DNA from 4 places in the Streptomyces sp. NPDC051740 genome. Region 3 is predicted to be linked to each of the others. Evidence: riboswitches for the same ligand, from Rfam matches in the RefSeq annotation. Region 3 holds a riboswitch; each other region holds the start of a gene.

Region 1 (7,563 bases), on a different contig from region 3:
GGCCAGGTCGGCGATGGTGACGTCCTCGGTCTCGCCGGAGCGGTGGGACATCATGCACTTGAAGCCGTTGCGCTGGGCCAGCTCGACGGCGTCCAGGGTCTCGGTCAGCGAGCCGATCTGGTTGACCTTGACCAGCAGGGCGTTGGCGGCGCCCTCCTCGATGCCGCGGGCGAGGCGCTCGGGGTTGGTGACGAACAGGTCGTCGCCGACGAGCTGGACCTTGTCACCGAGCTTGGCGGTGATGGTCTTCCAGCCCTCCCAGTCGTCCTCGAACAGCGGGTCCTCGATGGAGACCAGCGGGTACGCCTCGACGAGCTCGGCGTAGTACTCGGTCATCTCGGCGGCGGAGCGCTCCTTGCCCTCGAAGGTGTAGGAGCCGTCCTTGTAGAACTCGGACGCGGCGACGTCGAGCGCGAGGGCGATCTGCTCGCCGGGGGTGTAGCCGGCCTCCTTGATCGCCTCGAGGATGAGGTCGAGGGCCTCGCGGTTGGAGCCGAGGTTCGGGGCGAAGCCGCCCTCGTCGCCGAGGCCGGTGGCCAGGCCCTTGCTCTTCAGGACCTTCTTCAGGGTGTGGTAGACCTCGGTGCCCCAGCGCAGGGCCTCGGAGAAGGACTCCGCGCCGATCGGGGCGATCATGAACTCCTGGATGTCCACGTTGGAGTCGGCGTGCGAGCCGCCGTTCAGGATGTTCATCATCGGCACCGGCAGCAGGTGCGCGTTGGGGCCGCCCAGGTAGCGGAAGAGCGGGAGGTCGGAGGCCTCGGAGGCGGCGTGGGCGACGGCGAGCGAGACGCCGAGGATGGCGTTGGCGCCGAGGGAGCCCTTGTTGTCGGTGGCGTCCAGGTCGAACATCGCCTGGTCGATCAGGCGCTGCTCGGTGGCGTCGTAGCCGACGAGTTCCGGGCCGATCTGCTCGATGACGGCCAGGACGGCCTTCTCGACACCCTTGCCCAGGTAACGGTTGGCATCGCCGTCACGGAGTTCGATGGCCTCGAAGGCGCCGGTGGAGGCGCCGGACGGGACGGCGGCACGACCCGTGCTGCCGTCGTCGAGGCCGACCTCGACCTCGACCGTGGGGTTGCCTCGGGAGTCCAGGATTTCCCGGGCTACGACGACGTCGATGGACGGCACGAGCATCTCCTTCTTGGATGTGACGCGGGTGGGCAGGACCCCGGAGGGTCTTGCGAGTCCGAGCCTAACCGGCTCCGGGCGATCGGCCATCCGGCCGCCCGTCCCGTGGACAGAACCGAGAGTAAATTGTTTCCGAATGGAACAAAGCCGTTTCCGGAAACCCGGCCGCAAAAACCCCGCCCCGGCGCGTACGGGGGAAGACGCGCCGGGGCGGGGAGCAGGGGGCAGCCGCTTACTTGAGGTGCAGCTGCTGGCCCGGGTAGATGAGGTCGGCGTCGTCGACGATGTCGTCGTTCAGCTCGAACAGCTCGGCCCAGCCGCCCTCGACGTCGTGCTCGGTGGCGATGGAGCTGAGGGTGTCGCCCTTGAGGACCTTGTACTCGCCGTCGCCCTTCTCGACCTTCTTGCCGGTCGGGGTGGTGACGGTCTTCTCCTCGGCCTTCCGCTCGACCTGCTTCTCGGTCTTCTGCTCGGCGGCCGGGCGCTCGGTGGAGCGGGAGGCCTTCTGCTCGGTCTCACGGGTCCCGGTGGAACCGGTGCTCTGCGAGGAGCCGGAGCCGTTCGAGGAGGAGCCGGTGTAGGCGGCGTTGGACAGGCCCGTGCCGCAGACCGGCCAGGCGCCCTTGCCCTGGCCCGCGAGGACCTTCTCGGCGATCTCGATCTGCTGCGCCTTGCTGGCCCGGTCGGCGGTGGAGGCGTACTGCGTGCCGCCGTACGCGGCCCAGGTGGAGGCGGAGAACTGCAGGCCGCCGTAGTAACCGTTGCCGGTGTTGATGGACCAGTTGCCGCCGGACTCGCACTGGGCGACGGTGTCCCACTCGGAGGCGGTGGCGGCGGAGGCGCTGCCGGACGCCATCAGCGGGGCGGCGACGGCGGCGGAGGCGACACCGGCGACGGCGATCGCGCGGGTGGCCTTGGACGGACGACGGTGCTTGCCCTTGCCGGAAAACAGCATGGTGGATCCCCTCACCGACGCCTGCGAGGTGAGCTGTCGGGTTCGGGCCGGTTGAGTTGCCCGGCCGCGCCCCTTGCGGGACGCGGCTTCACCCCAAGCCCTCTCCGGTGTCAACCACCGGAAGGGGCGCTTACCTTGGGTCCCCCGCTCCTGCCTACGGCGCATGACGCGACGACTGTTCCCGTGCTGCCACTGGCAGGATTCGGCGTGGCGGCAGCCGGGGCCCGCGGTGGCGAGCGGTCACGACCGTAGACACGCGATCCGCGGAATTTCAAAGACGATCAGGGCCTCTGAGACCTATCTCTCACAGTCTTTAAACCGGACATTCGTCGCGAATCATGACGCCAACTGCCGCCGCGTCCAGTCCCTTTCGGGCGTCACTTCTCGTCCGGTCCGACCCCGACCTCGAGCTCCTGACCCGGCAGGATGAGGTCCGGGTCGGCACCGACGACCTGCTCGTTCTCGGCGTAGAGCGACCGCCATCCGCCGCCCAGCTCAAGGGAGTCGGCGATGGACGAGAGGCTGTCGCCGGTGCGCACGGTGTACGAGCCGTCGGCGGCATCGCGCGAGGCGTCGGTGCCGCGCGAGGCATGCCGGCCGGACGATTCCGACGTACGGTCCTCCACCACACCCTCCTCGGCGGTGACGCCGCGGTGGCGGCCCGTGCCGGTGTCCTCGGTGTCGGTGACTTCGGAAGAACCGGTGGTCTGCCCCGACTTGTCCGACTCGTCACTCTTGGGGGTGGCCGAGGCGGAGGGGGAGGTGCCGGATCCGTCGCCGGAGCCGGTGTCCGAATCCGTGTCCGAGCCGCTCGCCTCGTCGGACTTGGCCGATTCACCGGCCGCACCCTCGCCGTCCTCCGGCCCTTCCGCGTCGGACGAGGCCGACGGGGAGGGCGAAGCGGACGAATCACCGGAGTCCGAAGAATCGGATGATGCGGAGGAGTTGGAGGAGTTGGAGGAGCCGGACGTGTCCGAGGTCGAGTCCCCCGCCACGCCCGTGTCGATGTCGGCCGACGTCGAGTCCTGGTTCAGGCCCGCCGTCAGTCCGCAGGTGCGCCACGCGCCGACCCCCTGGTCGGCGAGGATTCTCTCGGCCACGGCTATCTGCTGGCCGCGGCTGGCCTGGTCGGGGCTGGTCGCGTAGTCCAGTCCGCCGTAGCTCTCCCAGTCGTCCTGGGTCAACTGCAGGCCGCCGTAGTAGCCGTTGCCGGTGTTCTGGCTCCACGAGCCGCCGGACTCGCACTCGGCGACCCGGTCCCAGGTCGCGCCGTCGGCCGCGCTGGCGCTGCCGGCCCCGAGGAGCGGGATCGCGATGGCGGAGCCGGTCACCCCGGCCGCGACGAGGAGAGCCGGAGCCTGGCGGGGGCGGCGGTGCCGACCGTTCCCGGAGAGCATGCGGAGACCTTTCGCAAGACAGCAATGACCGGCGCGGCGAACGGAAACCGAACCGATGCACCGCACTTGATGGGTGAACGTATCCGCAGACGATCACTTGTCACAAGTTCATGCCGCGCAGATCACGTGAAGATCACAGAGTTGAGCGCGTGTCATGTTTGCGCCGGTCCGCTCGGGGGCACAGCGGACGGCGGCCCGGTCCGTCACTTCCGCGGAGGGGTGAACTCCACCGGGAGCGTACGCAGTCCGCGCATGATGAGCCCGCCCCGCCAGCGGAGTTCGGCCGGTTCCGCCGCGAGCCGCAGGTCCGGCAGGCGCGTCAGCAGGGTGGCGAGCGCGATCTGGCCCTCCAGGCGGGCCAGCGGGGCGCCCAGGCAGTAGTGGATGCCGTGGCCGTATCCCAGATGCTGGTTGTCGCGCCGGCCGAGGTCGAGCACGTCCGGGTCGGCGAACCGCTCCGGGTCCCGGTCCGCGGCGGCGAGTACGACGAGGACGGGGTCGCCGGCCGCGATGCGCTGCCCGCCGATGGTGACCGGCTCGGTGGCGAACCGCCAGGTGGCGAGTTCCACGGGACCGTCGTACCGCAGGAGCTCCTCGACACCGGTCTCCAGCAGCCCGCGCTCCCCGGCGGCGAGGGCCCCCTGCAGGCGCTCACGCTGGTCGGGGTGGGTGAGCAGGGCGTAGGTGCCGTTGCCGATGAGGTTGACGGTGGTCTCGAAGCCGGCGAACAGCAGGATGAACGCCATGGCGGCGGCCTCGTTCTCGGTGAGGTGCTCACCGTGGTCGGAGGCGCGGATGAGGCCGGAGATGAGGTCCTCGCCGGGGGCGGGTTCGGCGGGGAGCGCCTCGCGCTTGCGGTGGATCAGCTCGGCGAGGTAGCCGCGCATCTTCTTCACGGACCGGGCGACCCCGCCGCGCGGTCCTCCGCCGTGACGGATCATCATGCCCGCCCAGTCCCGGAAGTCGTCCTGGTCCTCGCGCGGGACACCGAGCAGGTCGCAGATGGCGTGGATGGGGAGGGGGAAGGCGAACTCGTGGATGAGGTCGGCGGAGCCGCTGTCCGCGAACCGGTCGATGAGCCCGTCGGTGAGCTCCTGCACCCGGGGCGCGAACTCGGCGACCCGGCGCGGGGTGAACGCCTTGCTGACCAGCCGGCGCAGCCGGGTGTGGTCCGGCGGGTCGATGTTCAGCAGATGCGTCATCAGCTCCGCCTGGCGCTCCCCGGGGATACCGGTCCTGCCCTTGGCGTGCGCGGGCTCGTCGTGGTGCGCGGGGTTCTTGGACAGCCGGTTGTCGGCGAGCGTCTGCTTGGCATCGGCGTACCGCGTGACCAGCCAGGCCTCCACCCCACTGGGCAACCGGGTCCTGCGCACGGGCTCATGCTCACGCAGCCAGGCGTAGGCGGGGTAGGGATCGGCGGCGAACTCCCAGGTGAAGAGTTCGGGAGTGGTGGGCTGGTCATGCATGCGGCGACCCTAACGGGCGGGACAGGGAGCGCGGCGCGGCAGAACTCGGGTGACTGGGGTCGTCCGGCGGGCGCGGGTGCGTCGGGGTTGCTCGCGCAGTTCCCCGCGCCCCTTTGGGGGCGCGGGGAACTGCGCAAGGGGGGTCTGGGGGCAGCGCCCCCAGGGACGATGGGGGTCCCCCGCTCGAGCGAAGCCGAGAGTGGGGGAGGGAAGGGGCGGCGGGGGCGAAGAACTCCTGCCCCGGACCCTGCACCCCGCACTCGCCCCCGGCTCAGCCCTCCCCCTGCCCCTCCGCGAAGCGGATCGCGTCGCGATACACCCGCGCGGCCGCCCGCAACGCCGCCTCCGGATCCACCCCCTCCGCCTCCGCCCGAACCGCCAGGCCGAGCAGTTCGTAGCCGATGCCCTCGCCCGCGGGAAGGGGGACGGAGAGGCCGGCGGTGCGGACGCGGGACGCCAGCTTCGCGGTGAGGGCGAGGGCGGGCTGGCCGAGGGGGATGCCGTCGGTCACGGACTCGCGCCGCTTCTCGATCGCCTTCGTGCGCAGCCAGTGTTCCTTCACGTCCTCGGGGGTCTCGGCCGTCTCGTCACCGAAGACGTGCGGGTGACGGTGGATGAGCTTGGCGACGATCCCGCCGGCCACGTCGTCGACCGAGAAGGGGGCGTCCGGGTCCTCCTCCGCTATCCGCGCGTGGAAGACGACCTGGAGCAGCACGTCCCCCAGCTCCTCGCGCAACTCGTCCCGGTCGCCCTCCTCGATGGCCTCGACGAGCTCGTACGCCTCCTCGATGCCGTACTTCGCCAGGCCCTTGTGGGTCTGCCGCGACGACCACGGGCACTCCGCGCGGATGCGGTCCATGACCTGCACGAGGTCGAGCAGCCGGGCGCCCGGCAGGTCGTAGGAGGCGGGCAGCAGCTCCAGCTCGGGCATCCGCACCCTGCCGGTCCCGGCCAGCCGCGCCAGCCCGTCGGTCAGCGCCGGCTCGCCCTCCCCCGTCGCCACGACCACCACCGTCCGCCCGCCGGCGCAGGCGTCGACGATCTCCTCGGCGGTCGGTGCCGCCTCCTCGACCGGTGTCCCCGCCTCCCGCAGATACGGCAGCTGCGGGTGGGCGCCGTCCGCGCACAGCACCCTGTCGGCCGCGCGCAGGGCCTGCCAGGCCGGCCAGGACAGCAGGCCGGGCGCGACACGGTGGCTGGTGGTGAGCAGGACGACTCGGCCGGGGGCGGTCCCGGAGTCCGGTGCGGGGCTGGTTGCGTTCACACTGCGAAACTAGCCCACCCCGCCGACAGCCCCCGAGTTGTCCACAGGCCGGTTGTCCACAGGCGGCGGGTCAGAGCGTCTGCGGCATCCCGGTCGCCGTGACGTCCCGCACCCACGGCGCCCTGGCGTCGACCCGGCTGCTCTTCTCGACGTCCCAGTCGCCGTAGCGCGGGTTGAGGTCGATGTCGAGCTTCTTGCCCGCCTCGGACAGCGCCTGCCAGAACTCGGGCCGGCTGGTGTCGGTGCCGAGCTGCTGGGCGAGCTTCTGGGCCTGGATCTGGAGGCGGAAATTGGCGTCGAGGCGCTGCGGCGGGATGCCGTACTGCTGCAGCCAGGCCGCCTCCAGCGCCTCGGCGCCGCCGGCCTGCTGCTCCAGACCGGACCGCATCCGCTGGACCTCGCGGTCCGTGACCGTCACGCCGGCGTCCTGTGCGGCGCGCTCCAGCACCCGGTCCAGGACCATGCCGTGCAGGGTGTCGCGGGTGAGGCTGCCGGTGCGGGCGATGGCCTGCTGGTACTGGGCGTCGTCCGGTACGGCCGCCCGCTGGGCCGCGCGGACCTCGTCGACCCGGTTCTCCAGCTGCGACACGGTGATCCGCTCGCCGCCGACGACGGCTGCCGCACCGGGGTGCGCGTCGTTCCCGCAGGCGGTGAGCAGGGGCGCCGCTGCGGCGATCGCGGCGGTGAGGAGGAGCGCGGTGCGACGGCGGCGGTGCAAGGAGACCTCCTGAGGAGAGCTTGTGCGGCGGTGCACAAAGTCTTGCGGTGATCGATGGTAGGCATCGGCCAAGCTCTGGCCAACCCATTCGACCAACGATTCACAAGGACTTCCGGCACCGGCGTCCGCCCCGTACGGCGCAGCGGCCCGCCGTCCCGCTATCCGCGCACCTGTCCCAGCCACTGCAGGGTCCGCCGGATGTCGGCGGCCAGCGGGTGCCCCGGTCCCTGTACGCGTTCCACGTCGTGCAGCAGCCGCACCAGCGTGTCGTGCGCGGCGGCCCGGTCGCCCAGGGCGAGCAGCAGATGGCCGATGCGGCGGCGCACGTCGTGGGCGAGCTGCGGGTCGCCGGCGGCCACGTACTGGTTCTCGTAGTACGCCAGCAGCGCCCGGTACTCGGCGAGGGCCGCCGCGGGTTCGCCGAGCTGCTCCAGGCACTGGGCGGCCTCGTAGCGGTAGCGCAGGGACTGCGGGTCGGCCTGGCCGGCCTCGGCGGCGCGTTCGTCGGCGAGGCGGCGCAGTTCGGGCAGGGCGCGCCGGTACTGGCCGTCGTCCAGGAGCGTGGCCGCGTACTGCTTGCGCAGGGTGCGCACGACCGGCGAGTGCTCGCCGTGCTGCTCGGCGGCGATGGG
Region 2 (7,563 bases), on a different contig from region 3:
GACCGAGGCGAACGGAACGACGGGACCGGCGGAGAGTGCCGGGCGTCATGCGCGGGTGGTCCTCGTCGACGATCACCGCATGTTCCGCACGGGTGTCCAGGCGGAGATAGGGCAGACCGCGCAGACGGGTGTCGAGGTGGTCGGTGAGGCCGCCGACGTCGACCAGGCGGTCACGGTCATCACCGCGACCCGGCCCGAGGTGGTCCTGCTCGACGTGCACCTGCCCGGTGGCGGCGGTGTCGAAGTGCTGCGCCGCTGCGCCCCGTTGATGGGTGACGCCGAGCGGCCGGTCCGTTTCCTCGCCCTGTCCGTGTCGGACGCGGCGGAGGACGTGATCGGCGTGATCCGGGGCGGTGCCCGCGGCTACGTGACCAAGACGATCACCGGCACCGACCTGGTCGACTCGATCTTCCGGGTCCAGGAGGGGGACGCCGTCTTCTCCCCCCGCCTGGCCGGCTTCGTCCTGGACGCCTTCGCCTCGACCGACGCCCCGCCGGTCGACGAGGACCTCGACCGCCTCACCCAGCGCGAGCGGGAGGTCCTGCGGCTGATCGCCCGCGGCTACGCCTACAAGGAGATCGCCAAGCAGCTGTTCATCTCGGTGAAGACGGTCGAGTCCCACGTCTCGGCGGTCCTGCGCAAGCTCCAGCTCTCCAACCGCCACGAACTGACCCGCTGGGCGACGGCGCGGCGACTGGTCTGAGCGGGTCGTTCAGACCACGCGCGTGGCGCCCGCGAAGGGCATCTCGTCGATCGGGGCCACGCGGACCGGGGCCGAGGGGTTCGGGGCGTGGATCATGCGGCCGTCGCCGACGTAGATGCCGACGTGACTGATGCCGGAGTAGAAGAAGACCAGGTCCCCGGGGCGGAGTTCGGAGCGGGTGACGCGGCGGCCGGCGTCGATCTGGGCGTAGGTGGTGCGGGGCAGGGAGACACCGGCGGAGCGGTACGCGGCCTGGACGAGGCCCGAGCAGTCGAAGGCGTCCGGGCCGGTCGCGCCCCAGACGTAGGGGCTGCCGAGCTTGGCGTAGGCGTAGGAGACGGCCTCCGCCGCGCGGGGGCCGGGGGCCGCGAGGGCGGCGTCCCGGGCGTCCGTCGAGGAGTGCGGGGCGCGGTCGGTTCCGTCGGTGAGTCCCGCGCGTTGCCCGGGGGTCAGCCGGGACAGCAGCCGGCGGGCGGCGGTCAGCTTGGCGTTGATCGTCTTCTTGTGCCGCTCGAGTTCGGCGCGGCGGGACGTCAGCGATTTCACCTCGACGCGTGCGGCGCCGCGCAACCGCTCGATCTCCCGGAGCTGTGTGCGTACGCGTCCCACCGCCGCCTGGCGGCGGCTGCCCGCCCGTTCGGCGAGCGCGGCGCCGTCCAGATAGCCGTCGGGGTCCTCGGAGAGGAAGAGCCGCAGGGCGGGGTCGAGGCCGCTGCCGCGGTACTGCGCCGCGGCGACCGTGCCCAGGGCGTCCCGCGCGGAGTTGAGCCGGTCCTTCCTGCGGGCCGCCTCGTCCTGCAGGTCGCGCAGCCGCCGCTGGGCCGACTCGGCCTTCTCCTTGACGCCGTTGTACTTCTCGGTGGTGGTCTCCGCCTCCCGGTAGAGCCTGTCGACCTCGGCCTTGACCTGGCCCGGTGTCAGCTGCGGTTCGGCGTGTCCCGTCCCGTCGAGGCCGGTCGCGGTGGCCGCGCCGGCGAGGGCGAGGGCGATGGCCGCGCGGGCCGCGGTGCCGCCCGCGACGCGCTGTCGGGACCTGCGGTGCGCTGCCACCTGGATTCCCGTCCTTTCCGACGACCGCGCGGAGCGGACTGCCGTCCGGTGGTCCGGCGGCGGGGGTGCACAGGGGAGCCGTCCGCCGCCGGACCTTCTCGGCGGTGGTGTCCGGTCGCCGCCCCTGGACCGGGCGGCGGTGGAGAGCCGGTCACCTGGAGGAGGACGCTAGGCCCGGTCGCGTGGCCCCGGTAACGGGTTGTGCGGAAGTGGCGTGAGCGGACAGCCGGGTGACCGTAAGTGACCGGAATCCTGTTCCGGCTTCGTCGTCTTCACTCAGGGTGATGACCGATATGGCGGAGGAGGGACGGTTGAGGGCGCCGGAGTGCTACGAGGCGGCTATGGCTAGGCTCCGGCCTCATGGACGTACTCATCCACCTCTTCGTCGGTCTGCACATCATCGGCATCGCGTCGCTCCTCGGTGGCTTCCTCACCCAGATGAAGGCGATGGGCGCGGGCACCGCCCGGTTCGTCCCCGCGATGCTGCACGGCGCGCTGACGATGCTGGTCACCGGTGTGGTCCTGGTCGGCCTCAACCAGGCCCAGGACTACTCCGTCGACAACATCAAGATCGGCGTGAAGCTGGCCCTGCTGATCGTGATCCTCGGCCTGGTGTACGTGAAGCGGGACGACGAGAAGGTGGACAAGGGCCTGTTCGGTCTGGTCGGGCTGCTGACCGTGACGAACGTCTTCGTCGCGGTGCTGTGGACCTGACCCCCGCTCCACGGGCCCGGACGTGACCGCGGCCCACGACAGAACACGCCCCGGGCCCCGAGCCAGGGGGTGCCGGCGGCGGTGGACGCGGACAGCGTCACCGCCGTCGGCGTTCGCGGGGGGAGTGCGGGCGCCAGGCGCCGCGTGCCGCGGCACGGACCGGCACGGAAGGGGGGAGGAGGCGGGGACGATGCCGGAGGACCGTCCCCGCCCCTTTTGGGCGGGTCAGGCGGGGCGCACCACGCTGTGGATCGAGGACTCGCCGTCGTAGTAGATCGACTCCTCGCGGACGTACGTGCCGGGCTTCGGCGCGTGGATCATCATCCCGTTGCCGATGTAGATGCCCACGTGGGTGATGTCGTCGTAGAAGAAGACCAGGTCACCGGGTTGGGCCTGGGAGACGGGGACCGTCGTGCCCGCGTTCACCTGGTCGTAGGTGGTGCGCGGAATGGTGACGCCGGCGGCCTTCCAGGCGGCCTGGGTGAGGCCGGAGCAGTCGTAGGATCCGGGGCCGGTGGCGCCCCAGACGTACGGCTTGCCGATCTGCGCGCGGGCGAAGGCGAGGGCCTTCTCGGCCTTGGTGGCGTACGAGGAGTCCGTCGACGTCGACGGCGTGGTGGCCGAGCCGGCCGACCCGGAGGCGCTGTCCGAGGTGCCGCTGTCCTGCTGGGCGGCGGCCTCCTCCTGGGCCTCCTCCTGGGCCTTCTGCTGCTCGGCGAGTTCGGCGGCCTTGCGGGCGGCCTCCTTCTGCTTCTTCTTCTCGATCGCCGCGAGCCGCGCCTTCTCCTCGGCGGTCAGCTTCGACATCAGCTCGCGCGCGTCGGTGAGCTTCTTCTGGACGGTGGCCTTGGCCGTCTTCAGGTCACCCTGGGTCTCGGTGAGCGTCTGAAGGCTCTCGGTGGCCTCCTGGCGCTTCTTCATCGTCTCGGACTGCTGGGTGACGTAGTCGTCGACCGCTTCCTTCTGGCGGCCGGTCATCCGGTCCATCACCTGGCGCTGGTCGAAGACGTCCTGCGGGGTGTCCGCGAGCAGGAAGGCCGCGGTGTCGGGGACGCCGGCGCCGGTCCGGTACTGGGCGGCGGCGAAGGAACCCAGCTCCGCCCGCGCCTCGTTGAGCTCCTGGGTGCGCTTGGCCACGTCGTCGAGGAGCGTGTCCACCTGCCTGCGCTGCTTCGCGGTCTTCTCCTTGGCCGCGTTGTACTTCTCGGTCGCCGACTCCGCCTGGCGGTAGAGGTCGTCGACCTTCTTCTCGACCTCCTCCAGGCTCGGCCTGCCGTCGTCGGAGGGGGCGGCGGTGGCCGTCTGGGACAGCAGGGCCACGGAGGTCAGGGCGGCCGTGGCGAGGGCCGGGGTTCGTATGCCTGCCACGCGCGTGCCGGGGGTGCGCGACTTGCGGTGCGACGCCAAGGGAGGCGACTCCTTCCAAAGCTCCGCCTACCGGGTTAGCTGTCGGGTTCGGGCGGGTGGTTCGGAAGGGTTGCCCTACGGCCGCTCCGCGAGGGAGTGGGCCGATTCACCCCATGGTCTCGGTGGGTCCCCGGCTCCGGCTGCCGCGAGGGCAGTGACGGATTCGGCGGAGGCCGCGCGGCCCGGCGAGGTTCGCCGGTGGGGGTCGTGCGGCCCGCCCGCACCGTAGCCAACTGGTGTGGCCCCTGTGAAGGTTGATGGGTGATATGCCCGATACATTTTCGTGACCTTGTGTGCGGTGTCACTCAGGGTGAGGCGGTGGTTCTGGAGGGTGCGCGTCCCGTCCCGGGCGCCGGATTCCGGGGATGTTCCCGGGGCGGCCCCTGGTTGTCGGTGGGGCGGCCTAGACTCGGAGAGCGATGAGCAGCCTCTTTGACGACAGCTTCCTGGCGGACCTCCAGGCCCAGCGGGGCCCCGAGGGCGAGCCCCCGCCACCGCCCGAGGACGAGCACGTACCGGAGCGGATCCCGGACGACCTGTTCGGCGGTAAGTTCGACGTGCCGCCGGACCGGGACACCTACTACCGCGACGGCGCCCCGCGCCCGGTGATCGACGCCGCCGCGCTGCTGGAAGGGCTGAACGACAACCAGCGCGCCGCCGTCGTGCACTCCGGCTCCCCGCTGCTCATCGTGGCCGGCGCCGGCTCCGGCAAGACCCGTGTGCTCACCCACCGCATCGCCCACCTGTTGGCCGAGCGGCACGTCCATCCGGGCCAGATCCTCGCGATCACCTTCACCAACAAGGCCGCGGGCGAGATGAAGGAGCGCGTCGAGCAGCTCGTCGGCCCGCGCGCGGGCGCCATGTGGGTCATGACGTTCCACAGCGCGTGCGTGCGCATCCTGCGCCGCGAGAGCAAGAAGCTCGGCTTCACGTCGTCGTTCTCGATCTACGACGCCGCCGACTCCAAGCGTCTGATGGCCCTGGTCTGCCGCGACCTGGAGCTCGACCCCAAGCGCTTCCCGCCGAAGTCCTTCAGCGCCAAGATCAGCAACCTGAAGAACGAGCTGATCGACGAGGAGGACTTCGCCGCCCGGGCCGCCGACGGTTTCGAGAAGACCCTCGCCCAGGCCTACGCGCTCTACCAGTCGCGGCTGCGGGAGGCCAACGCCCTCGACTTCGACGACCTGATCATGACGACGGTCAACCTGCTCCGCGCCTTCCCGGACGTCGCCGAGCACTACCGCCGCCGTTTCCGGCACGTCATGGTCGACGAGTACCAGGACACCAACCACGCCCAGTACGCGCTGGTCCGCGAGCTCGTCGGCACCTCCGAGCACCCCGCCGGCGCACCGTCCGAGCCCGAGGTGCCGCCCGCCGAGCTGTGCGTGGTGGGCGACGCCGACCAGTCGATCTACGCCTTCCGCGGCGCGACGATCCGCAACATCCTCCAGTTCGAGGAGGACTACCCGGACGCGACCACGATCCTGCTGGAGCAGAACTACCGCTCCACGCAGACCATCCTGAGCGCCGCCAACGCCGTCATCGAGCGCAACGAGTCGCGCCGCCCCAAGAACCTGTGGACCAACGCCGGCACGGGCGCGCGGATCACCGGGTACGTCGCGGACACCGAGCACGACGAGGCCCAGTTCGTCGCCGAGGAGATAGACCGCCTCACCGACGCGGGCGAGGCCAAGGCGGGCGACGTCGCCGTCTTCTACCGCACCAACGCCCAGTCCCGTGTCTTCGAGGAGATCTTCATCCGCGTCGGCCTGCCCTACAAGGTCGTCGGCGGTGTCCGCTTCTACGAGCGCAAGGAGGTCCGGGACGTCCTGGCCTACCTGCGGGTGCTCGCCAACCCCGAGGACTCGGTGCCGCTGCGCCGCATCCTCAACGTCCCCAAGCGGGGCATCGGCGACCGCGCGGAGGCGATGATCGACGCCCTCGCCCAGCGCGAGAAGATCAGCTTCCCGCAGGCGCTGAGGCGCGTCGACGAGGCGTACGGCATGGCCGCGCGCTCGTCGAACGCGGTGAAGCGGTTCAACACGCTGATGGAGGACCTCCGTACGGTCGTGGAGTCCGGGGCGGGCCCGGCGACGGTCCTGGAGGCGATCCTCGAACGCACGGGCTACCTCGCGGAGCTGCAGGCCTCCACCGACCCGCAGGACGAGACCCGGATCGAGAACCTCCAGGAACTCGCGGCCGTCGCCCTGGAGTTCGAGCAGGAGCGCGGCGAGGGCGAGTCGGTCGCGCTGTCCGACTTCCTGGAGCAGGTCGCCCTGGTCGCCGACTCCGACCAGATCCCCGACGAGGACGAGGACGGCTCCGGCGTCATCACGCTGATGACCCTGCACACCGCCAAGGGCCTGGAGTTTCCGGTCGTCTTCCTCACCGGCATGGAGGACGGCGTCTTCCCGCACATGCGCGCCCTCGGCGAGACCAAGGAGCTGGAGGAGGAGCGGCGCCTGGCGTACGTCGGCATCACGCGCGCGCGTGAGCGGCTGTACCTGACCCGGTCGACGCTGCGCAGCGCGTGGGGCCAGCCGTCCTACAACCCGCCCTCGCGGTTCCTGGAGGAGATCCCGGCCGCCCACCTGGAGTGGAAGCGGACGGGGGCGAGCACGCCCGTCTCCTCCGGTCCGGTGTCGGGGGTGGCGGCCTCGCTGTCGTCGTCCCGCTCGCGCTCGTCGGCGTCGGGCGGTTCCGGTTTCGCCACCCGGCGGACCGCGGACAAGCCCGTGGTGTCACTGGCGATCGGGGACCGGGTCACGCACGACCAGTTCGGCCTCGGCACCGTGGTCGCGGTGAAGGGCACGGGTGCCAACACGGAGGCGACGATCGACTTCGGGGACACCAAGCCCAAGCGGCTGCTGCTGCGGTACGCGCCGGTGGAGAAGCTGTAGCCGGGCGCTGAGACCCGTCGTGGGGGACGGACCTACGACGGGTCGAGGCCGTGGCTGCGGAACCAGGCGAGCGGGTCGATCGCCGAGCCGCCGCCGGGGCGGACCTCGAAGTGCAGGTGCGGACCGGTCGAGTTGCCGGAGTCCCCGGAGAAGGCGATCGGGTCGCCGGCCTTCACGGTCGTACCGGAGGCGACCTGGTAGCTGGAGAGGTGGCAGTACCACGTCTCCGTGCCGTCCTTCGCCGTCACGATCATCATGTTGCCGTAGGCGGAGTTGAACTGCGTGCGCACCGTGCCGTCGGTGGCGGCCATCACCGTCGCGCCGTACAGGACGGGGAAGTCGATGCCGGTGTGGACGGACATCCAGTTGATGCCGGACTGGCCGTAGTAGGCGCTGAGTCCGTGCTGCGCGACCGGGAGCGCGAACTTCGGCCGCAGCCGCTCCTTGCGGGCCGCCTCCTCGGCGGCCGCCCTGCGCTCGGCCGCCTGCTGCGCCTTGAGGTCGATGCGCTCCTGGGTCCGGCTGGCCCGGTCGGCGAAGTCGTCGGCGCCGGCGGCGAGGCTCTCCAGCTGGGTGTCCAGCTTCATGTTGGCGGCGGACGGTTTCACCGGCTGGGCGTCCGCCGCGGTCGTCGTCGTTTCCTGGCCGCCGTCGTCGGTCAGGTTGCCGACCGAGGCCGCGGCGATACCGGCGACGCCCATCACGCACGCCGAGGGCACGGCCACCGTCAGCAGCGCGGAGCGCTTGGCGGGCGTACGGCGGCGGGAACGCGACCCGGCGCGCGAGGCC
Region 3 (7,563 bases):
TCCACGCCATGTCGGCGATCTACGACACGCTGCGCTACGTCTCCTGCGACGTGCAGACGATCTGTCTGGGCCAGGCGGAGGGTGCCGCCGCGCTGCTGCTGGCCGCCGGCACCCCGGGCAAGCGGCTGCTGCTGCCCGGTTCCCGTCTGGTGCTCCGCCAGCCCTCCCTCCCGGAGCCGGTCGAGGGACAGACCAGCGATCTGGCGATCCGGGCCGAGGAGTTGACCCGTATCCGGTCGCGGATGGAGGAGATCCTGGTCCGGCACACGGGCCGCACCGCGGAGCAGGTCCGGGCGGACATCGAGCGGGACAAGGTCCTCGACGCGCAGGCGGCGGTGGAGTACGGCCTGGCGGACCGGATCGTGCCCGGCCGCAGGAGCCTGTCCCCCGCCTCCGGCGCGAGGTGAGCCGCGGATGCTGCCACCGGAGCTGCCGCCGCTGCCCGCGCTGACCCGCGCGGAGGCCGAGTTGATCGACCGTTACCTCGAGGCCGTCGACCTGCTCGGCCGGGTCAACCCGGCCCTGGGCGGTGACACCTACCGCGGACTGCGCGCGGCTCAGGCGCTGGTCGGCAAAGCCGTCGCGCTGCGCGACGCACTGACCCTGATGCACCGGCGCGGCGAGAGCGAACTGCACTCCGGCACGCTGGCCCGGGCCCTGCGCGTGCTGGACGGCGAACGGCGCACGGCCAGGGTCACACTGCCGCCGGCCCCCGGCAGTTGACCCCCGCGGACCCCGGCCGGCGGTACGCTCCGGCCGGGGTTGAAACGGACCAAACGGCGTACCCCCGTCCGGCGTAGACGAACCTGCTGTTTTCGGGCGCCCGAAGTTGCGCAGCGCGCGTACCGCACGGACGGAACGGTGCTCTCCACCCCTGGTCCGCGACTCCCCCGGCCCTCGGCGAGGACCCGAACACGGAGGCGTCCACCCGAACGGGTGATTGGTGAGTAACAACACAAACCCCACGTTCCGTTGGGATTTCGATCGCGCCATGAGCCAAGATCCCTGACTGACGACAAGACCCCGCCGCCGCGGCGGGGCGATCCGGGCGGACGCCGAGTCCTGCCGCCGCCCGGATGACCGGTCGACAGGAGTGGATCGGCAGGAGTGGAGGACCCAGGCACGACGGGCCGCCGGGACGTCAGTTCCGAGCAGTCCTTGGGGTGAAGCCGCACATGTGCGGCCGGGCCACTTCGCCAGCCCGAATCCGACAGGTCATCCTTCACAGGCGGCTGACGAAGGGTTGCGCATGACTGCGCTCAATCGTGTCCCGTCTCTCATCGCCCGGGCCGGCACGGCCTCGGCCCTCACCCTGGCCGCCGTGGGCGGCTCGATCGTGGTCCCCGGCGCCGCCTCGGAGGCGGCCGCCGCGGGCCTGGCCACCAAGGCGCTGAACATCGCCGCCTCCAAGAAGGGCTCGCCCTACAAGTGGGGCGCCACGGGACCGTACAGGTTCGACTGCTCGGGTCTGACGCTGTACTCGTTCAAGAAGGCGGGCAAGAAGCTGCCGCGCACCGCCGCCCAGCAGTACAACAAGACGCGCCACATCTCCGCCGGGAACCGCAGGGCGGGAGACCTGGTGTTCTTCCATTCGGGCGGCTACGTCTACCACGTCGGCATCTACGCGGGTAAGGGCAAGATCTGGCACGCCCCGAAGACCGGGGACGTGGTGCGCCTGCAGAAGATCTGGACCCGCAGCGTCTCGTACGGCCGGGTGAGGTGACCGCGGCGGGCGGCGGTGCCCCGGGGCACCGCCGCCCGGTTACTGCTCCTGCTGTCCCGCCGCCGTGACCGCCTCGGCGGCCCGGACGGCCCACGGGAGTTCGACCGAAACGGTCTTGCCACCCTCGCGCGTGGGGCGGATTCTGAGCCTGCCGCCACACTCCGCGGTCAGCCAGCGGATGATGACCAGCCCGCGGCCGTTGTCCTGCTGGACCGCCGCGGGCAGCCGCTTGGGGAACCGCGGGTGGCTGTCCGTGACACCGATGTGCACCCGCTCGTCACGGACCAGGACGACGTCCACGGTGAACGTGGGCGACTGCCCGAACGTGTGCTGCACCGCGTTGGTGGCGAGTTCGGAGACGATCAGCCGGACGGTGTCGCACAGTTCCGCGTCCGCCGGCATGCCCCATTCCTCCAGCGCGCCCACCACATGGGCACGGGCGGCCGAGACCGAGGCGGGATCGCTCGGCAGAGTGACGGATGCTTCCAGATGGTCTGCCATGGCGACGTCGCCCCTTTCCCACGGGACCGCAGTCCGACACGGAGCGGATGGTTCGAGTACGGTCCCGCACTGGTGCTTCGTCGCCAGACTGCCATCCCCGCACGGCGCAGGACGGCGATCCACCAAGATGTGCATATATCTGTCGCTCAAAACGGTGAACTCTGCGACGGGAGACCGTATCCGGGCGACCCGGAAGGAGTAAGGAGAAGTCCATGCAGCACGGTCCCGCGGTGCGCCGCCGGAAACTGGGCGCCGAACTGCGCGCGCTGCGCACCTCGGCGGGACTCACCAGCGGTGAGGCGGCCCGCCTCGCGGGCTGGCACCAGTCGAAGGTGAGCCGGATCGAGACGGGTACGAGCGGGGTGAAACCGGCCGACGTGCGGTTACTGCTCGACGTCTACGGCGTGGCCGACCCGCAGCTGCGGGAGCTGCTGCTGGTGCTGTCGGGCTCCGGTGACGGCGACGGACGGCACCACTGGTGGCACGCCTACCGGGGCGTACTGCCGCCGACCTACCGGGACTTCATCAGCCTGGAGTCGCAGGCGAGCGCGATGCGCACCCTGGAGACCACGGTGATCCCGGGGCTGCTGCAGACACCGGAGTACGCGCGCGCCGTGACGGAGGCGGCCCTGGAGGACGCGCCGGAGGAGCGGCTGGACACGCTGGTGGAGGTGCGGCTGGCCCGGCAGGACGTGCTGCGGGCGACGCCGCCGCTGGAGCTCAGCGCGGTCCTGGACGAGGCGGTGCTGCGCCGGGAGGTCGGCGGTCCCGGTGTGATGACCCGCCAGCTCAACCGGCTGGTCGAGGCGGCCCGGCTGCCCCAGGTGCGGTTGCAGGTCCTGCCGTTCAGCGCCGGCGCGCACATCGGCATGACCGGTCCTTTCGTAATCTTTTCATTTTCGCGCACTTCTGATCTGGACGTGGTGGTTCTCGACCACTTGACGAGTAGCCTCCACCTGGAGCGGAAAGAAGACCTCCGGGTGTACTCGGAGGCCTTCGACGCCCTCTCGATCCACGCCCTTTCACCCGAGGACTCGTTGGATTTCATCGCCGGCACAGCCGCCGGCGTGTAAGGAGGCACGATGCCCGTACCGCCTCGGACCATCCCTTCCGACCTCGCACTGCGCGATGTGAGGTGGCTGCGCAGCAGCTACAGCACGGGGGCGAACAACTGCGTGGAGACGGCCCGGCCGGCCGCCGGCCCCCTGGCCGGACTGCTCGCCGTGCGCGACTCCAAGGCCCCGGACGGGCCCGTGCTGCTCTTCTCCCCCGTCAGCTGGACGGAGTTCGTGACCGCGGTCGGCTGACGACCCGGCCGGTCGGTCCGTCGTCGGGCGACGCACGGCCGTGTCCCGCCGACTCATGGCCGCGTCTCGCCGATCACCCGTACAGCGCGTTCGATCTCCGCCCCGGACAGGTCCGCGCGGGCGGTCAGTCTGAGCCGTGAGACACCGTCGGGCACGGAAGGAGGACGGAAGCAGCCCACGGACAGACCGGCCGCCCGGCAGTCGGCCGCCCATCGCACGGCCTGCTCCGGGGAAGGGGCGCGCACGGAGACGACCGCGGCGTCCGGACGCACCGCTTCCAGACCCGCGGCCGTCAGCCGGGAGTGCAGTTCCCGCGCCACCTCGCCCGCCCGTGCCGCGCGCCCCGGCTCACGGCGCAGCAGCCGCAGGGCCGCCAGGGCCGCCCCCGCCGCGGCGGGGGCGAGTCCCGTGTCGAAGATGAACGTCCGGGCCGCGTTGACCAGGTGTTCGATCACCCGGGCCGGGCCGAGCACCGCTCCGCCCTGACTGCCGAGCGACTTGGACAGCGTCACCGTCACGACGACGTCGTCGGCGCCCGCCAGTCCCGCCGTGTGCGGGGCCCCGCGTCCGCCGTCGCCGAGCACACCGAGACCGTGCGCGTCGTCGAGCACCAGACCCGCGCCGTGCTCCCGGCACGCCTCGGCGAGCCCGGTGAGCGGAGCGGCGTCGCCGTCCACCGAGAACACCGTGTCGGACACCGCGACCGCGGGCCCGTCGTGCCCGTCCAGCGCCTTGCGCACGGCGTCGGGATCGGAGTGCGCCACGACCTGCGTGGTACCGCGGGCGAGCCGGCAGCCGTCGATCAGCGAGGCGTGGTTGCCCGCGTCGGAGACGATCCTGGAGCCGTGCGGGGCCAGCACGGTGACGGCGGCGAGGTTGGCCGCGTAGCCGGAGGAGAAGACCAGGGCCGCCTCGAAGCCGCAGAAGGCGGCCAGTTCGCGTTCCAGTTCGGTGTGGAGCCCGGTGGTGCCGGTGACGAGCCGGGAACCGGTCGACCCGCCGCCCCAGGTCCGCGCGGCCCGCGCGGCACCCTCGGTGACCTCCGGATGCCGGGCCAGGCCCAGGTAGTCGTTGCTCGCCAGATCGAGCAGCGGCGTGTCGGCGGCCCGGGGACGCAGGGTGCGTACGAGTCCGGCCCGGCGGCGCAGTTCCGCCTGCTCGTCGATCCAGCCGAACGCCATGGGTCCTCCGGGGTTTTTGTAGGCAGTGCACAGACACTAGCGGGAGGCCGGACGGGCCACTGTGTGGCGATACCCACACCTCGAAGTGCCCCTGTTGTACGAACCCTCCTTGGCCCGGGCGGGTCGGGTAGGACAGGATCGGCTCTCATGAACCTGCTGAACACGCTGGTGGACAAGGGGCTTCGGCGTGAGACGCCGACCCGCGAGGAAGCTCTGGCCGTGCTGGCCACCTCCGACGACGACCTGCTCGATGTGGTGGCCGCGGCCGGGAAGGTGCGGCGGCACTGGTTCGGCCGACGGGTGAAACTCAACTATCTCGTCAACCTCAAGTCCGGCCTGTGCCCGGAGGACTGCTCCTACTGTTCCCAGCGGCTCGGCTCCAGGGCCGACATCCTGAAGTACACCTGGCTCAAGCCGGACCAGGCGTCGCAGGCGGCGGCCGCCGGTCTCGCGGGCGGCGCCAAACGGGTGTGCCTGGTGGCCAGCGGCCGGGGTCCCACCGACCGTGACGTGGACCGGGTCTCCGACACCATCAAGGCCATCAAGGAGCAGAACGAGGGCGTCGAGGTGTGCGCCTGTCTCGGTCTGCTCTCCGACGGCCAGGCGGAGCGGCTGCGCGAGGCGGGCGCGGACGCCTACAACCACAACCTCAACACGTCCGAGTCGACGTACGGGGACATCACGACCACCCACACGTACGCCGACCGGGTGGACACGGTGCGGAAGGCGCACGCGGCGGGACTGTCGGCCTGCTCGGGTCTGATCGCCGGCATGGGCGAGTCCGACGAGGACCTGGTCGACGTGGTCCTCTCGCTGCGGGAGCTGGACCCGGACTCGGTGCCGGTCAACTTCCTGATCCCGTTCGAGGGGACGCCGCTCGCCAAGGAGTGGAACCTCACCCCGCAGCGGTGCCTGCGCATCCTGGCGATGACGCGGTTCGTCTGCCCGGACGTCGAGGTGCGGATCGCCGGCGGCCGTGAGGTGCACCTGCGCACGATGCAGCCGCTCGCGCTGCACCTGGCCAACTCCATCTTCCTCGGCGACTACCTCACCAGCGAGGGCCAGGCCGGCAAGGCGGACCTGGAGATGATCGCGGACGCCGGGTTCGAGGTGGAGGGCACCGGCGAGGTGACGCTGCCCGAGCACCGCGCGGGGGGCGGCTGCGGCTCCCACGAGGGCGGCGGCGCGTGCGGTCCGGCGGCCGCGGGCCCCTGTGGGAGTGCGCCCGAGGAGCCCCGTACGGACCTGGTCGCCGTGCGCCGCCGGGGAGCCGGAACGGACCTCGCGCCCAATGCCTGAGCGGTCCGTCGCCGAGCTGCTGGAGCTCGACCGGCGGCATGTCTGGCACCCGTACGGGCCCATGCCGGGCCGTCAGGAACCGCTCGTCGTGGAGTCGGCGAGCGGGGTGCGGCTGAGGCTCGCCGACGGCTCGGGCGAACTGGTCGACGGGATGTCGTCCTGGTGGTCGGCGATCCACGGCTACAACCACCCGGTGCTCAACGAGGCCGCGCGCGGGCAGTTGGAGCGGATGAGCCATGTGATGTTCGGCGGGCTCACCCACGAGCCCGCCGTGCGGCTGGCGAAGCTTCTTGTCGACATGTCGCCGGACGGTCTGGAGCATGTGTTCCTCGCCGACTCCGGGTCGGTGTCGGTCGAGGTCGCGGTGAAGATGTGTCTGCAGTACTGGCGTTCGCTGGGCCGGCCGGAGAAGCGGCGGCTGCTGACCTGGCGGGGCGGCTACCACGGCGACACCTGGCAGCCGATGTCGGTGTGCGACCCCGAGGGCGGGATGCACGAGCTGTGGTCCGGCGCGCTGCCGCGCCAGGTCTTCGCGGACGCGCCGCCGGCCGGGTACGAGGAGGAATACGCGGAACACCTGCGGTCGGCGGTCGAACGGCACGCCGGCGAGCTGGCCGCGGTGATCGTGGAGCCGGTGGTGCAGGGCGCGGGCGGGATGCGGTTCCACTCCCCCGCGTATCTGCGGGTGCTGCGCGAGGCGTGCGACGCGCACGGCGTGCTGCTGGTGTTCGACGAGATCGCGACCGGGTTCGGGCGCACGGGCGCCCTGTTCGCGGCGGAGCACGCGGCGGTGACGCCGGATGTGATGTGTGTGGGCAAGGCGCTGACCGGTGGTTATCTGACCATGGCGGCGACGCTGTGCACCGCGCGGGTGGCCGAGGGCATCTCGCGCGGTGAGGTGCCGGTGCTGGCGCACGGGCCGACGTTCATGGGCAATCCGCTGGCGGCGGCCGTGGCCTGCGCCTCCGTCGGGCTGCTGCTCGGCCAGGACTGGCGGGCGGAGGTCAAGCGGATCGAGGCGGGCCTGCGGGAAGGGCTGGCCCCGGCGGCCGGGTTGCCCGGGGTGCGGGACGTGCGGGTGCTCGGCGCCATCGGGGTGGTCCAGCTCGATCACGCCGTCGACCTGCGGACGGCCACGGAGGCCGCGGTGCGCGAGGGTGTGTGGCTGCGGCCGTTCCGCGATCTGATCTACACCATGCCGCCGTACGTCACGGGTGACGCGGACGTGGCGCGCATCGCCCGCGCGGTGTGCGCGGCGGCGGAGGAGGGATGACATGTCGGTGATGGTGATCACGGGCACGGGCACCGAGGTCGGCAAGACGGTGGTGACGGCCGCCCTCGCCGCGACGGCGCTGGCGGCCGGCCGGTCGGTGGCGGTGCTGAAGGCGGCGCAGACGGGTGTGCGGCCGGAGGAGGCCGGGGACGCCGAGGAGGTCGCGCGGCTCGCCGGTGCGGTGACGACGGCCGAACTGGCCCGGTATCCGGATCCGCTGGCGCCTGCCACGGCGGCCCGCCGGGCCGGCCGGGCGCCGGTGCATCCGCACGAGGTCGC
Region 4 (7,563 bases), on a different contig from region 3:
CGATGGGCGTGCACGCGCTGTGGAACGGCTCCTCGGCGCTCGGCCAGTACGGCTTCCTCGCGGTGTACGCGGCGTTCATGGTGCCGGCGTTCGGGCTGCTGACCTGGCTGGCGGTGTGGACGCGGCAGCGGGAGCTGCGGACCGTACGGGCGGAGCTGCCCGCGTACGTGGCCGCCGGGTGGATCGACGCGGCGGGGCCGTTCGCACTGGGCTCGATGCGGGCTCGGCGCCTCGCCCGGCGGTACGCGCGCCGCCACGGCGGGAGGGCGGCGGCACGGTCGGTCGCCGCGTACGAGGCGTACGCGACGTCGCTGGCGTTCCTGCGGCACCGGGGGCGGCTCGGGCGGGCGGGGACGGACTTCATCACGCGGGAACGCGAGCTGCTGCTGGAGCTGTGGCACCGGCGGTCAGCGGCCCGGCCCGCCCTGGAGCACGCGGCCCGCGCGACCGCGCCCCGGGTTCCGGTCGCCACGGCACCGTGGGCGGGGTACGGCTGGTACGGCGCGTACGGCGGCTACGGGCATCCACCGCACGGACAGCCGCCGTACGGGTACCCGTACACCACGCACGACCCGAACGCCCGCCGGTCCTGACGGCCCCGCACCGCCCCCGAGAACACCTGACCGGCAGCCCTGACATCGGGGGGTCGTCGTCGGGACTGCCGGGGTTCGGAAGCGGCGGGGCTCAGGGGGTGAGGCCCTTGCTCTGCAGCCACGCCATCGGGTCGATGCCCGAGCCGGAGCCGCCGGAGTGGACCTCCAGGTGGAGGTGGGCGCCGGTGGAGTTGCCGGTGGAGCCGACGCGGCCGATCACATCGCCGGTGTTGACCTTCTGGCCGACGCTGACGCTGATGGAGGACTGGTGAGCGTACCAGATCTCGGTGCCGTCGTCGAGAGTGAGCACGGTCTTGTAGCCGTAGGAGCCGTCCCAGCCGGCGGAGGTGATCGTGCCGGTGTGGACCGCCTTGATCAGCGTGCCCGTGGGGGCGGCGAAGTCGAGGCCGGTGTGGTAGCCGGAGGACCAGTAGGCGCCGGCCTGGCCGAAGGTCGAGGAGAGGGTGTACGAGGAGGTCGGCAGCGCGTACTGCTTGGCCAGCTCGGCGAGGCGCTCGGCCTCGGCCTTCTTCGCGGCCTCCTCCTCCGCCTTCTTCTTGGCGGCCTCGGCCTTGGCCTCGGCCTCCTTCTCCGCCTTGGCCGCGGCCTCGGCGGCCTGCTTCTCGGCGGCGGCGACGGCCTCGGCGGCGGCCTTGGTCTCGGCCTGGCTCTGCTGCTGCTCGACCTGGGCCATGATCCGGGTGCGCAGCGCCTCACCGGCGCCGGCGGTGCCCTGCTCGGTGTCGGCGGCGGTCATGGCGAGGGTGCTGAGGGGGGTGGACGATCCCTCGGGGGTTTCCTCGTCGGAGATGAGGGAACCCACGTTGGGGAGGTCGGGCATGGAGATCGAGACCGGCGGCTTGCCGGTCTGGGCGCTGGCCATGCCGCCGGCGCCGACGGCCGCTATGACGCCGACGCCCAGGACGGTGGAGCTGCGGGCGAGTCCTCCGCCGCGCTGCTTGGAGACGCGATGCCGGCCGCGTACGGGACGAAGGGACTCCGCGGTGGGGTTCCACTCCTCGAAGGGGCCCTCGTCGGTGTGGCCGGCGCCGTAGGCGACGGTGTCGCTCGGCTTGAACGGGGCTTCGGGGGCAGGCGGGTTGGACGCCACGTGGGCGCGCTCCTTTCCTTCCGTCTTCGCCTACCGGGTTAGCTGACGGGTTCGGAGCGGGAAGGTCTCCTACGCGCGTATACGAGCCGTGTCGCCACGGCGGTATCCACGCGATTCACCCCATGGTGGTGGTTCCCCGGTTCCCTTGCGGGATTCGGCGCGTGCGCACGGAGCCGCCTTCTGTGACGGCTGGGACGACCGCGCTGCGTTATCGAACGTTAATAGACGCGAGGGTCGTATTCCAAGCCGTTCCTCTTGATCGTTAACGATCCCCGGGGGGACTTAAGCGCCATGAGCGGCCAAAAACGGGCGAGTTGACCGCACCTCAGGCCGTCTTGGGTGACGGGCGGTTTCTGACCGTGCGTCAGTTGTTATGCGCTGCGGGGTGGGTTGCTCACAACGAGTGAGAACGGGGAGCGGGCGGGAGCGGGCCGCGACGGGCGGGAAACGGAAAACACCGAGGGCCGGAATCCTTTGGATTCCGGCCCTCGGCCTTCAGTAGCGGGGACAGGATTTGAACCTGCGACCTCTGGGTTATGAGCCCAGCGAGCTACCGAGCTGCTCCACCCCGCGTCGTTGAAACCAGTGTACGCCATCCGCGGGACACGGCGCACACCCGTTACCGGCGGCCCGGTCTCAGCGGCCGAGCAGATGGCCGTTGGGTGCCTTGGCACGGTCCGCGTGCTCCGGCAGGACGACGACGGTGGCGCCCCCGGCCGCCAGCACGCCGCTGCCGTCGGCGTCCGCCACGAACGTGTCCGGCTCGCGCCAGGCCGTGACCACCCTCCGCACTCCCGCGTCCAGGACCAGCCGGGCACAGGGCGCAGGGCGGGACGCGCGGCGGGCGCAGGGCTCCAGGCTGGAGTACACGGTGGCGGTGACGAGCCGGGGGTCCGTGGGGTCGGTCTTGGCGAGCGCGGCCTCCTCCGCGTGCACCACCGGGTCGGCGCCCTCCCGGGAGTGACCGCGCGCCAGCTCCGTACCGTCGGCGGCCACCACGACCGCGCCCACGCTGAACGCCGTCTCCGAGGGCGGGCACTCGGCGGCCAGCTCACAGGCGAGGGCCAGCCAGTGGTGGTCGGCGGCGGAGGGCAGCGGGCCGGTGCCGGGGGCGGTGGGCTCGTAGCGCGTCAGGACGACGTCGCCGACCTGGCGGGTCTCGACCATCCGCAGCCGGCCGCCCTGGTAGGAGCCGGGACCGAAGAGGCGCGGGGCCTCGGGGTCGCCGACGAACAGCGGGGCGAGGACCAACTGGAGCTCGTCGGCCAGCCCCTCGGTGAGGAGCTGCGTGTGGACCGTGCCGCCGCCCTCGACCATGAGCCGCCGCACCCCGCGCTCGGCGTGCAGGTGCTCCAGCAGCCGCCGCCAGTCGAGCTCGGCGCCGAGCGGGACGACGTCGGCGGCGAGACCGAGGGCGTGGGCGCGCTCGGCGCCCTCGTCGGTCGTGTAGAGGACCTTCTCGCCGCCGGTGTGCCAGAACCGGGCCGCCGGGTCCAGCTCGCCGGAGCCGCTGACGGTGACCTTGAGCGGGTACTCGGCCCGGCCGTCGGCGAGGCGGGCGGCGCGCCGCTCGGGCGAGTTGACCAGCAGCCGGGGGTTGTCGGCGCGGATCGTGCCGGCGCCGACCAGGATGGCGTCCACGGACGCCCGTACCTCGTCGACCCGGTCGAAGTCGGCCGGGCCGGACAGCAGCAGCCGCTCGGGGCCGGTGTCGTCCAGGTAGCCGTCGAGGGAGACGGCGGCGGACAGCAGGACGTACGGGTGCGGCATCGGCGTACTCCGGGTGGGGCAGGTGTGGGGGTCCAGTCTGCCGGTCAGGGCTCGATCAGCCCCACGCGGATGGCGTACCGGGTGAGTTCCAGGCGGTCCCTCAGGCCGAGTTTGGCCAGCAGGTTGGCGGGGTGCCGCTCCACGGTCTTGGGGCTGATGACGAGGAGACCGGCGATCTGCTGCGAGGTGTGGCCCTCGGCGACCAGTTTCAGGATCTCCTCCTCGCGGTCGGTGATCGCCTTGACCGGCAGGGGACGGCCCTCCCGCACCAGATCAAGGTAGTTTTGACATCCTCCCCCTCTTGATAAAGGGGGATTCCAACCCGGACGGGTTGGGGTTCACGGGTGCTCGAGCGGCTGGTGGCCGCTGTCACCCCTCCGGCACCGGCTGCACGCCGGGGGCGGGGGATCCCGCCCTGTCCTGCCGCGACGTCCACTGCAGCGTTCTCATCCGCGTTGCAGGTGAACCCGCAGGACACGCAGACGAACTCGGCTTGGCTCTTGCGCGAGTCCTTCTCGATCCAGCCGCAGGCACTGCACCGCAACGACGTGTACGGGGCGGGGACGTCCTCCACCCGCCCGGGGGCCTTCTCACCGGTACGGCGGCGCAGCAGACCCCAGCCCTGGGCCAGGATGCCCCGGTTCAGCCCCGCCTTCTGCCGCACCCGCGTACCGGGCTGCTCGACGGTTCCCTTCGCCGAGCGGGTCATGGTCGTGATGTTCAGTTTCTCGAACCGGATCAGGCGATAGGTGCGGGCGAGCATGGTGCTGGTCTTCTCACACCAGTCCTTGCGCCGGTCCACCTCCCGCGCCTTCAGCCCGGCCACCTTCGCGTACTCGGCCCGCTTGCGGTCGCCGCCCTTGGGGGGCGCGGGCCGCACGGCGCTGGTGCTTGCGGACCTGCGCCCGTTCCCTGACCGTGAGCTGGGGGCAGTTCAGCTTCCGGCCGTCGGACAGGGCAGCGGTGACCTTCACACCCCGGTTGATCCCGACGACCTCCCCCGTGCCGGGCGCGTCGATGGGGCCGGGGATAACGGCGAAGGCGATGTGCCACCGGCCGTTGCGGAAGGTGCCCCGGAACGTCTTCGCCACCGGCAGCTCCGCGCGGGTGAGGCGGAAGCGGACCCAGCCACAGCCGGGCACCTTCACCCGCGCCCACCGCCGGTTCAGCCTCCGCACCACCACCGACCGGCCCATCACCTGCCCGCCCTTGGCGTTCAGCTTCGGCGAACCGTCCGGATGACACACCGGAACCCGGTCGGTGCCGATCACCCGGAAGCCCTCATGCACATGCTTCCTGCGCCAGGTCGGCTCACCGAACCCGGAGGCGAACCGGGCGGTCCTGGCCCTGGCGAAGTCCTGCAACGCCTGCTGCTGCACATCCGCATTCCCCGCAGCCAGCCAGTCATTGTCCCGCCGGGCCTCGGTCAGCTGGCGGCACTGCTCCGCGAACCCGGGCGCGGACTTCCGGCCTGGCCGCCAGCACGCGTGCTGCTCGACCGCCAGATTCCACACGTACCGCGCGTGCGCGCAGTGCAGCAGCATCCGCTGCTCCTGCTCGCCCGTCGGGTACATCCGGAAACGCGACATGCCGCCAAACGTAGCTCCGATGTTCGCTCCCCTCTTTGAATCCCGCCCGGCCCACCCGAACGAGTGATCCACCCCCGCCCCCGCTCCCCCAGCCCCACCGTGAGGACCGCGGTCTCGGTGAGCGGGACCGGCGTGGACACCGTGACGGGTCCCAGCAACAGGGCCGTGGCCACGATGAGCACGACGGCGTTCAGCAGGGAGATCCGCCAGAACAGGGCACCCCGTACCGCCTCCTCGCCGTCGGCCGCTCGCCACGGGCTCCCGGTGCGGGGAGCCGACGGCCCGCGTACCGGGGGCGCGGCGCGGGCCGTCCCTCTCAGCGTGTGCGCCGCGCGGTCCCCGCGCCATCGGCGACAGCCCCCATTTTTCCCGGGGACCAGGGCCGGCCGGGCGGTCCGCGTACGCGGTGGCGCCCAGGGCGGATGGGGCCCGCGACGGATGGCCGCGGGTGGTGTCGGTGGGCGACGCTGGAGTCTGCCGTACCGGACGGGTGACGACGTCGGTACAAGGGCAAACTCCCTTGTACCGGGCCGAGTTCGCGGCAGGCCGACGGTTCACCCTCTTACGCCCCCGGCGTCACGGAGCGATGGCCGCCGGCGGTGTCACCGGGCGGCCGCCCCCTGGGAAGGAGGAGCCGTGCCCCAGTCCGACGACGAGCGCCTGGTCGACCTCGCGGCCCGTCTCGAACACGAGGACCCCCGTTTCGTCCGCTCACTCTCCGAAGGCCGCCCGGCCCGCCCCCGCGAGTACCGGCGCACGAGCGCCTGGTGCGCGCTGGCCATCGGGGTGACCATGCTCGCCGCGGGCATCGTCGTCCCCGACGGCCTCCTCATCGCGGCGGGCCTGGTCCTCACCGGGATCGCCGTGCAGCTCCTCGACCCGAACCGGGACGAGCGTCCCGTGAAATGACGCGGCGCCCGAGCCGGCCGAAGCCGGTTCGAGCGCCGCACAGCAGATCAAGGCTTGCTGGGTGATGCCGCATCTTCCAATGCTGTCCGCTCGTACCCGGTCGAGTCATACCTAGTCGAGCACGCGCGGGCTGCCGCCTGGCCCGGCTCCAGGCAGCCTGTGCCCGGTCGCCCGCTCACGCAGCAACCCCCTGCGGGTACCCAAGAACCTCAGTTCGTCGACGCGTAGCCGCAGGTCTCCCTCCCCCGCTTCTCTGTCACCGATCGGGCGCGAGTAGAGAAGAATAGGAGTACCTTTTGGTACTAGAGGAAAGGTGTGAGCATGAAGATCACAGAGGAAGCCCGGAGTCGGACAGCCCGGACGACGGCACCGTTGAAAGTCGATGCGGCCATAGACGAGCTGATCGCGGACGGCGCCCACTTTCTGGGGATGACGAAGAAGGACCTGGTCGCGGAGGCCGTCCGCACCTACCTGGAGATCCGCCGTGAGGAGGTTCGGGCCAGCATGCTGGAGAAGATGCGCAAGCTTGACGGAACCGTGGAATCGAGCGTCTCGCTGCTCACCGGACTGTCACCGGAGCGGATCAGGGAACTCGGCGGAACGGGCGAGGACGACTGATGCGTGCGGCCCACTCGACCCACCCTCCGCACGCTCCGCGAGGACTTGGGATTACCGCTTCCGTCAGCCCGGGAACCGCTCGATGAACTGGATCATCCGATCTTGGCCAAGGCCCGGGAACACTTCGCCGACGACGAGGCCGGACATGAACGGATCCGCTCGATCGATGATGAGGTGCTTTTCAAAGTCAAGGTCCAACGCTGGCGCGGAGCCGTCTGGACCGACGAGGACCTGCCCTGGCTCATCGCCGCCGGGCAACGCGAGGACGGGTCGCCGGACGACTTCTACTCAGCCCTGGAAACGACCGCGAGGGCTGCACGAGCCCGCTATAACGCCGACAACCGTCAACCCCTGAGCACCAGAACATATGTCGGGCACCTCCTCCCCGACCAGAACGACCATGACCGCTACCAACTCGAAGCCGGCGCCCGGCTTGTCCGCCGTCTCGTTGCGGCTGTCCGGGAACTGGCTCGTGGGTCACTGCACGACGGTCATGAACACGCCGCCGACTTTCCCACCTTCCGCCTCGGCATCCTCGTACGCGCCGACGACGGCCATGAGACCTACGTCGCGGTGCGCATCACCGGCTCCGTCCCCGACGATCTCGTCGCGGTCGTTCTGCGCCATGTCCCCGGCTGCGACCCCACCATCTGGTACCCCGAGTACGCCCTCCCCAGCCGTCCCCTTCTTCCCGCCGAGCAAGCCTGGTCGACCCTCATGGACCCGAAAGCCGCGGCTGAACTCCTGAACGAGGAATGAGCCGGGATCCCCGCCCCACGTCGTCCCAGGGCCAATGACCACCCGAACAAGGAACCCGCTCATGCCGGATCACGACAACTCGTCCCGGACAGTGACCGTACCCACGTGCGACCACGGGCCTGTCACCGTCTGGGAACCCGACTGGTGTACGGGAAGCGAGACAGAACATCAGCCCGGCGGCTACCGCGTCGACATTACGCACGCGAGCCCTGAC

What was found. A riboswitch is a leader RNA that binds a small molecule or an ion and turns the genes downstream of it on or off. The one in region 3 is predicted to bind cyclic di-AMP.
Region 1: it holds a riboswitch for cyclic di-AMP, as region 3 does, so the genes downstream of both, ACIA6T_RS27990 (transglycosylase family protein) here and ACIA6T_RS19775 (C40 family peptidase) in region 3, are expected to answer to the same signal.
Region 2: it holds a riboswitch for cyclic di-AMP, as region 3 does, so the genes downstream of both, ACIA6T_RS01610 (NlpC/P60 family protein) here and ACIA6T_RS19775 (C40 family peptidase) in region 3, are expected to answer to the same signal.
Region 4: it holds a riboswitch for cyclic di-AMP, as region 3 does, so the genes downstream of both, ACIA6T_RS12060 (M23 family metallopeptidase) here and ACIA6T_RS19775 (C40 family peptidase) in region 3, are expected to answer to the same signal.

What each region holds. Positions count from the first base shown of each region.
Region 1 covers NZ_JBITCL010000020.1:90,526-98,088, reverse strand. The annotation lists gene eno (phosphopyruvate hydratase) at 1-1,131, opposite strand, end outside; gene ACIA6T_RS27990 (transglycosylase family protein) at 1,364-2,086, opposite strand; cyclic di-AMP (ydaO/yuaA leader) riboswitch at 2,090-2,258, opposite strand; gene ACIA6T_RS27985 (transglycosylase family protein) at 2,464-3,483, opposite strand; gene ACIA6T_RS27980 (cytochrome P450) at 3,687-4,949, opposite strand; gene ACIA6T_RS27975 (nucleoside triphosphate pyrophosphohydrolase) at 5,221-6,213, opposite strand; gene ACIA6T_RS27970 (SurA N-terminal domain-containing protein) at 6,284-6,931, opposite strand; gene ACIA6T_RS27965 (protein kinase) at 7,090-7,563, opposite strand, start outside.
Region 2 covers NZ_JBITCL010000001.1:317,779-325,341, forward strand. The annotation lists gene ACIA6T_RS01595 (LuxR C-terminal-related transcriptional regulator) at 1-703, shown strand, start outside; gene ACIA6T_RS01600 (NlpC/P60 family protein) at 713-1,753, opposite strand; gene ACIA6T_RS01605 (hypothetical protein) at 2,114-2,467, shown strand; gene ACIA6T_RS01610 (NlpC/P60 family protein) at 2,693-3,874, opposite strand; cyclic di-AMP (ydaO/yuaA leader) riboswitch at 3,882-4,053, opposite strand; gene pcrA (DNA helicase PcrA) at 4,294-6,774, shown strand; gene ACIA6T_RS01620 (peptidoglycan DD-metalloendopeptidase family protein) at 6,807-7,563, opposite strand, start outside.
Region 3 covers NZ_JBITCL010000011.1:51,077-58,639, reverse strand. The annotation lists gene ACIA6T_RS19785 (ATP-dependent Clp protease proteolytic subunit) at 1-407, shown strand, start outside; gene ACIA6T_RS19780 (hypothetical protein) at 415-723, shown strand; cyclic di-AMP (ydaO/yuaA leader) riboswitch at 1,044-1,246, shown strand; gene ACIA6T_RS19775 (C40 family peptidase) at 1,250-1,723, shown strand; gene ACIA6T_RS19770 (ATP-binding protein) at 1,763-2,224, opposite strand; gene ACIA6T_RS19765 (helix-turn-helix domain-containing protein) at 2,437-3,297, shown strand; gene ACIA6T_RS19760 (DUF397 domain-containing protein) at 3,307-3,531, shown strand; gene ACIA6T_RS19755 (8-amino-7-oxononanoate synthase) at 3,585-4,712, opposite strand; gene bioB (biotin synthase BioB) at 4,860-6,011, shown strand; gene ACIA6T_RS19745 (adenosylmethionine--8-amino-7-oxononanoate transaminase) at 6,004-7,284, shown strand; gene bioD (dethiobiotin synthase) at 7,286-7,563, shown strand, end outside.
Region 4 covers NZ_JBITCL010000005.1:444,507-452,069, reverse strand. The annotation lists gene ACIA6T_RS12065 (PrsW family intramembrane metalloprotease) at 1-593, shown strand, start outside; gene ACIA6T_RS12060 (M23 family metallopeptidase) at 685-1,704, opposite strand; cyclic di-AMP (ydaO/yuaA leader) riboswitch at 1,717-1,874, opposite strand; tRNA gene ACIA6T_RS12055 (tRNA-Met) at 2,204-2,277, opposite strand; gene ACIA6T_RS12050 (dihydrofolate reductase family protein) at 2,341-3,474, opposite strand; partial or broken gene ACIA6T_RS12045 (LuxR C-terminal-related transcriptional regulator) at 3,519-3,761, opposite strand; gene ACIA6T_RS12040 (zinc ribbon domain-containing protein) at 3,683-4,048, opposite strand; gene ACIA6T_RS12035 (hypothetical protein) at 3,975-4,223, shown strand; gene ACIA6T_RS12030 (RNA-guided endonuclease InsQ/TnpB family protein) at 4,251-5,063, opposite strand; partial or broken gene ACIA6T_RS12025 (sensor histidine kinase) at 5,153-5,278, opposite strand; gene ACIA6T_RS12020 (DUF3040 domain-containing protein) at 5,700-5,972, shown strand; gene ACIA6T_RS12015 (hypothetical protein) at 6,345-6,590, shown strand; gene ACIA6T_RS12010 (hypothetical protein) at 6,693-7,349, shown strand; gene ACIA6T_RS12005 (DUF6907 domain-containing protein) at 7,384-7,563, shown strand, end outside.